DNA from 3 places in the Microbispora sp. H10885 genome. Region 3 is predicted to be linked to each of the others. Evidence: riboswitches for the same ligand, from Rfam matches in the RefSeq annotation. Region 3 holds a riboswitch; each other region holds the start of a gene.
What was found. A riboswitch is a leader RNA that binds a small molecule or an ion and turns the genes downstream of it on or off. The one in region 3 is predicted to bind cyclic di-AMP.

Region 1: linked by a shared signal. The riboswitch ahead of HHX37_RS05600 (CHAP domain-containing protein) and the one ahead of HHX37_RS32215 (C40 family peptidase) in region 3 are both predicted to bind cyclic di-AMP.
Region 2: linked by a shared signal. The riboswitch ahead of HHX37_RS14185 (hypothetical protein) and the one ahead of HHX37_RS32215 (C40 family peptidase) in region 3 are both predicted to bind cyclic di-AMP.

Annotation. Positions count from the first base shown of each region.
Region 1 is NZ_JABBWY010000002.1:112,498-114,679, reverse strand. Features, by position in the region: gene HHX37_RS37585 (ArsR/SmtB family transcription factor) at 1-212, shown strand, start outside; cyclic di-AMP (ydaO/yuaA leader) riboswitch at 424-568, shown strand; gene HHX37_RS05600 (CHAP domain-containing protein) at 880-1,704, shown strand; gene HHX37_RS05595 (hypothetical protein) at 1,854-2,182, shown strand, end outside.
Region 2 is NZ_JABBWY010000005.1:11,404-13,585, reverse strand. Features, by position in the region: gene HHX37_RS14185 (hypothetical protein) at 1-777, opposite strand, end outside; cyclic di-AMP (ydaO/yuaA leader) riboswitch at 812-949, opposite strand; gene galT (galactose-1-phosphate uridylyltransferase) at 1,023-2,081, opposite strand; gene HHX37_RS14175 (DeoR/GlpR family DNA-binding transcription regulator) at 2,130-2,182, opposite strand, start outside.
Region 3 is NZ_JABBWY010000015.1:41,796-43,977, forward strand. Features, by position in the region: gene HHX37_RS32210 (C40 family peptidase) at 1-432, shown strand, start outside; cyclic di-AMP (ydaO/yuaA leader) riboswitch at 738-898, shown strand; gene HHX37_RS32215 (C40 family peptidase) at 969-1,520, shown strand; gene HHX37_RS32220 (hypothetical protein) at 1,597-2,182, shown strand, end outside.

The DNA of each region.
Region 1 (2,182 bases), on a different contig from region 3:
CGTCGGTGCTCACCGCCATCGCCGACGGCGTCCTCACCACCGGCGCCCTGGCCCGGCGGATCGGCATCACGTCGGCGGCGGTCAGCCAGCACACCGGCGTCCTGCGCGAGGCGGGCCTGATCACGACGCGCAGGCACCACGGCGGTGTCCTGCACACCCTCACCCCGACCGGACTGGCTCTCCTCGATCGGCGCCGCCCACCGGCACCCTGATCGCGCACCCGCTGTCGCCGCGCCCAGGGCGAACGTACGCGGGGTGGCTGTGGCGCATATCACGATTAGGTGCCGTCAGTGCGAGGACCTGCGGAAGCATGGTGCAGAAGGTGCAGAAATGGACCTGTTTGCCGGTTTTTCGGTCGTGTCCTACTCGTGATCTACTATGCTTCCGGTCAGTGCGCCGGTGCGTGGTCCTCAACCCGAGGACGACCGGCGACCGCCGAATCCCGGATGTCATCGAACCCGGGAACCGGGGACCCACGTCTCTTCTGGGGTGAATCCGGACCATCCGGTAGGGCTACTCCTGGCCCGAACCCGTCAGCTAACCCGGTAGGCGGCCAAGGAGAGGAGAGCGCGTGGAGTGTCCGCTCCACCTGCCCACCCGGTCCGGCCTCCGTCGCCGGACCACATGCCCGCCCTGGAACGTCTCCAGGCTTCCGGGGTGACGGCGCGCCCGTGACGGGCTGCCACATCTCCCGTTTCTGAATCCCGTCCGACCCCGCCCGCCCGGGGACCGCCGCGGCCGTGTCCGCCGGTGCGTCCGCCGGCGTGACGGTCGGTGTGACGGTCATGCCCGCATGCCGTCGTGCCCGGCGGCGGGTTCGTCATGTTCTGACGCGCGCCATAGGAGCCTTCGATTTCTACCGATCCGATAGCACAGCAGTTGCTCGACGCCGTACGCCCGGAGCTCGGCTACCGGGAACGGCCCGGGAAGCCGACCAAGTTCGGCGAGTGGTACGCCGACAACATCGCCATGGACTCCGACTTCAAGGCGGCTCCCTGGTGCGACATGTTCGTCTCGTGGGCGGCCAACCGGGCGGGCGTGCAGGACCACGTCGGCGAGTTCGCGCTGACCACCCGGCACGCCAAGTGGTTCGAGCAGCAGGGCGCCTGGAGCCGCAAGCCGGAACCGGGGGCCGTGGTCTTCTTCGACTGGTCGGGGTCGAAGCGCATCAAGGACATCGACCACGTCGGCATCGTCGAGAAGGTCGTCGGCGGCAAGGTCCACACGATCGAGGGCAACGTCGACGGCGTCTGGCTCAAGCGCAAGGTGCGCGACTCCAGCAAGATCGTCGGGTACGGCCTGCCGCGCAAGGTGAAGGTGATCCCGAAGGTGACCGTCACCGTCCAGCCCGTGGCGGCGGACGCGGCGGTCCAGGGGGCGGTGGTCCAGGGGGCAGTGGGGCAGGGGGCGGCGGCGTCGGCCACGCGGAGCATGGCCGCGGGTCACGGGCAGCCGCCGGGCACGGCCTTCTCGCCGAGCGACGCCGTCCTGCCGGCCGGGCTGCTGTTCGCGCTCGTGTCGACCGCGGTGACCGGTCTGCGCTTCAGGGCAGCCGCGGCGGCGACGTCCGGCGGACGGCACCGCAGGGGTGGCCCGCGGCGGGAGGGGCACGGCGGCGAGCGACGCGGCCAGGAGGTCGTGGGAGCCGGGGTGTCCGGCCCCGCCGCGGCGCAGGAGCCGTTCCACCTCCCCTATTTCGGCTGACCGGCCGGAGAGGCGCCTGGGAACACTCTGGGAGTTTGAGATCGTTTGCGGGTGTCTGTGAAATTCGGTGACTCACGCGGCTAGGGTGGGCAGCCACCCGCGGAAGCCGTGGAGCTTTCCCCCGATACGACCGCTGGGAGTTGTCTCACATGTACGGGCGCGTCCCCTCACAGACGAGCCAGGATGATCAGTTTCGTCAGGAGATCCTCTCCAGCGACGAGCCGTCCGGCGCGAAGAGCAGGAAGCCCCTCGTCATCGTCGCCGTGATCCTGGTCGCCGTACTCGCGGCGGCGGGCGCGGGCTTCGCGTTGCGCGGCGCCACGGACCCGGGCCCCTCCGCGGGCGGTGCCGGGCAGCAGACGGCGCCGGCGCAGGAGAACGGCGCCGGTGATCCCGCCGAGGCGGGACCGGACTCCGGGACCGGCGCCGAGGACGGTGCGGATGACGGCGCGGATGACGGCTCGGCGGGCGACGCCGA
Region 2 (2,182 bases), on a different contig from region 3:
GCCGTTCTTGATGGCCCAGGCGGCCAGGCTGTCGCCGAGCGCCTTCATCTGGGCCGAGGGCATGGCGCCGCCCGAGCTCATCATGAAGTCGCAGGCGCGGCCGAGGGGGTGCTCACCGCTGTTCTCGGCCCGGTAGCAGCCGACCGGGAAGCTCAGATCGAAGTGCTCCTCCACCTCCGAGCGCATGAGCCGCATCCGGGGCGTGATGTTGTCCGCGCCCGCCGGCAGTTCGGGCGCCCACGACCCGCTGCCCCTCCGGCCCGGAGCGATCGGGACCAGGCGGTCGATCTTGTCCTTGATGTCGTCGATGAGCTTCTCGGCCTCCCGGCGCCGACCGGCGACCTCCGCGGCCTGCGACTTCAGCGACGCGGTGAGCGCCCTCGCCGCCTCGGCGGCCTTCTGCCGTTCGGTGCGGACCTCGTCGACCCGCGCGAGCCTCGCGGCCTGTTCCTCCTTGAGCTGGTACGCCACCGCGGAGACGGTCAGGTTGGGCAGGACCCGCACGCTGTCGGTCTGGTACCGCAACCCGACGAACTCCCGAACCTCGTCGAGGGTCGCCGTGTAGTCGGTTTCCGCCCTGGTCACGCGGGCGCGCGCCGCCGCCTCGTCGTCCCGCGCCCTGGCGAGCGCGACCCGCTTGGCGTTGTAGTCGGCGATGAGCCGGTCGACCTTCTTCTGCAGGCCGGCGAGCTGCTTCTTGAGCTGCCTCTCCGTCGGCTTGGGGGCGGCGGCGCCCCCGGCGGCCGTGCCGAGAACGAGGGCCGCGGCGGTCAACACACCGGCGGCCAGGGGGAACGCGCGGGGCAGAGCCCACTCCTCTCCATCTGCCGACCGGGTTAGCTGACGGGTGCGGGCTGGAGGAGCCCGGGCAGCGACGTGCCTTTACCCCAGAGGCGTGAATGGGTCCCCGGCTCCCGGGCGAGGCGCCCGGGATTAGGCGGCACCGGCTGTGACCGGTGGTGCCAGGGATACTAGTGGTAAAGAAATGGTGACTGCCACCCCAAGTCGCAACCGTACGGAGATCAGTCCGTTACCACCTCGCGCAGCATGCGGGCGGCCTCCTCCGGCAGCACGTCGTTGACGAAGGCGCCCATCGCCGACTCCGATCCGGCGAGGTACTTCAGCTTGTCCGCCGCCCGCCGGATCGTGAAGAGCTGGAGGTGCAGGTAGGCCAGATCCCGGCGGTAGGTGACCGGAGCCTGGTGCCAGGCCGCGACGTACGGCATGACGACGCCGAACAGCCCGTCCAGGCGGCGCAGCACGTCGATGTACAGCGGCGCGAAGGCGGCCCGCTCCTCCGCCGACAGCGCCGGAATGTCCGGCACCCGGCGGTGCGGGTAGAGGTGCACCTCGAAGGGGTACCGGGCGGCGGCCGGGACAAAGGCCGTCCAGTGCTCGTTGGCGGCCACGACGCGGGGCCCCTTCCGCTCGGCCGCCAGGACGTCCGCGAACAGGTTGCCGCCGCGGTGCCGGGCGGCGGTCTCCAGCATCTGCCGGGTACGCGGCGTGACGTACGGATAGGCGTAGATCTGCCCATGCGGATGCGGCAGCGTGATGCCGATCTCGGCGCCGCGGTTCTCGAAGCAGAAGACCTGCTCCACGCCGGGCAGCGCGGACAGTTCGGCCGTGCGGTCGGCCCACGCCTCGACGACCAGCGCGGCCTGCTCGTCGCCGAGGGAGCTGAAGGAGGCGTCGTGGTCGGAGGTGAAGCAGACGACCTCGCAGCGCCCGGTCCCCGGCCGCACCTCGCTCAGCCCGCCCACCTGCTCGTACGCGCCGGTGTTGAAGCTGAACGACGGGAAGCGGTTCTCGAACACCGCCACCTCGTACGGCGAGGGGATCTCCGAGCCGGGATGCCCGGGGCAGAGCGGGCACTCCTGGGCGGACGGCAGGTGGGTGCGGGTCTGGCGGTGCCGGGCGACGGCCACCCACTCGTCCATGAGCGGGTCGTGACGCAACTCGGACGCGAGGGGGCGCGCGGGCAGATCCCGGGGGTCGGCCACGTCGTGGTCGGCGTCGTCGCGGCGGTCGAAATAGATCAGCTCCCGGCCGTCGGCCAGATGAGCGATGGTGCGCTTCACGGTGCGATCTCCAGCTTCACAGGGCTCTTCTCCGGCGTCGCGGCGGCGTCACACGGAGGCGGTCTTCAGGGGCGCCTCGCCGGACGGATCCGCGAGGAGGA
Region 3 (2,182 bases):
CAGATGAAGCTGCTCCGCTCGCTCGGCACCTACAACCCCGGCAACCCCAACAGCGCGGGCGTCGCCTACAAGGGCCCGGCGTCGGGTAACGCCCTGTCGGCGCTCCAGTTCGCCTACAAGCAGGTCGGCAAGCCGTACCGCTACGGGGGGAGCGGGCCGGACTCCTGGGACTGCTCCGGCCTCGTCCAGGCCTCCTGGGCGGCGGGAGGGGTCAGCCTGCCGCGTACGAGCTACGAGCAGTGGGCGTGGGGCGCGAGCCGCCGCGTGTCGCTCGACGCGCTCCAGGCGGGCGATCTGCTCTTCCACGCGGGCTTCGGCCACGTGGGCCTGTACGCGGGGGACGGCAAGGTCGTCCACGCCCCGCAGACCGGCGACGTTGTGAAGATTGTCACACTGGCGGACTACCACGCGATCGGCGCCGTCCGCCCCTGAGCCCGCGATGTGATCTTTGTTCCGGCTGTGAGCTAAGTGCCTTATTTGGACATTGCGATGGCTGATGTGAGCAGAGTCACACTTGGTCTTCTGTGACGTGGGTAAGCTGCGGTTTCTCGCGCGCGGCCTCGTTATCCGATCTTTATGCGCCGGGATGGCTTTGCCGGGAGCCGCCTGATCTGGGTAGCTTCTGGGCCGCGGTGAGCACGCCTCGCCGCGGCGAGCCCGGTCCGGCCGGCCGGGCCCGCGTCATCCACCGTCGCCGGCGCCGTCCGTCTACTTGCTCCCCCAGGGGATTTCCGGGCGCCGACGACCTGCCGAGTCCGTGCAGTCAGGAGGCACGGAGCCGGGGAACCATCGACCTTCCTCGCGAAGGTCCGGGGTGAATCGGCGCGTCCACGCGCCGTAGGGCGACTTCCCCGCCCGAACCCGTCAGCTAACCCGGTAGGCGTACGCGGAAGATCCAAGGAGAGATCCTGTCTACCACCCCCGCTAGCCTGTCCCGCCTTGCCCGAATTGCCCTTGGGGGTGCCGCTTTGACGGCATCCGTGGGAGTCGCCGGTGCGCAGCCGGCGTCGGCAGACCCGGTGACGGTCACGGTCATCAAGGTGACCACGGAGACGAACACGAGGGCCGCCACCACCGCGGCGGCCAAGAAGGCCACGAAGAAGTCCACGAAGAAGGCGGCCGTCAAGCGGAAGAAGCTCAGCCGGGCCGCGCTCCAGCTGGCCAAGGCGCAGCGAGCGGTCAGGACCGCGAGGAAGCACATCGGCGACCCCTACCGCTACGGGGCCAGCGGTCCCGGCTCGTTCGACTGCTCGGGCCTGGTCACCTACGCCTGGCGCAAGGCCGGCGTACGGCTGCCGCGCACAACGTGGTCCATCCGCAGCGCCGTACGGAAGAAGGTGTCCTGGGGCCATTTCAAGCCCGGCGACCTCATCTTCACCAGCGGCGGCGGCCACGTCGGCATGTATGTCGGGCACGGCAGGATGATCCACGCCCCGCACAGCGGCACGCGGGTCAGGATCGACAGGCTCGACTCCTACCGCAGGGCGACCTTCGTGGGCGCCGTACGCCCCGGCGCCTGATCCGTCCCCCTGGTGCCGAGCCCGTCGTCGCCGGCACCGCTCCACGGCTCCGTCCCCCTCACAGGTGGGCGGAGCCGTGGCGTTCCCTCGTTACGATGCTCCCCATGGCCTCGGTCCCCCCGGCGCCGCGCCCGCCCATCCCGTACGGCAGGCCCTCGCGAGCGCCGAGGGCCTGGTGAGGACGCGCGGCGGACGGTCGGCGTCCGTGGCCGTCGTGCTGGCCGCGCTGCTGGCCGGTACGGCCGCCGCCGCGCCGCCCGACCCCCTGTCGCCCCTTCTGGCCCAGGCCCGCGCCGCCGTGCGGGAGCAGCCCGGCATGTGGACGGGCGCCTCCGTCGCCCGCGGCGAGCACGCCGTCGTCGTCGGCGCGCCGCGAAGGCTGGTCGCCGAGGTCGCCCGGCTGGCCGGCCGGGCCGACCGCACGGTCACGAGGGTGTGGGGAGAGCACGGCGGCGCGGTGATCCTCGTGCCCCGCACGGAGGAGCAGGCGGCGGTCCTGGCCGCCCCCGCGGTGGTCGGCGGTCTGGCGGCCGTCGCGACCGGTGACCGGGTGATCGTGCAGCCCGCCGCGTTCGCCCGCCTGTCCGCGATCGGCCGCCAGGTCGTCGTGACCCACGAGCTCACGCACGTCGCGGCCTCCGGGCCCCGCGCGGTGCCGATGT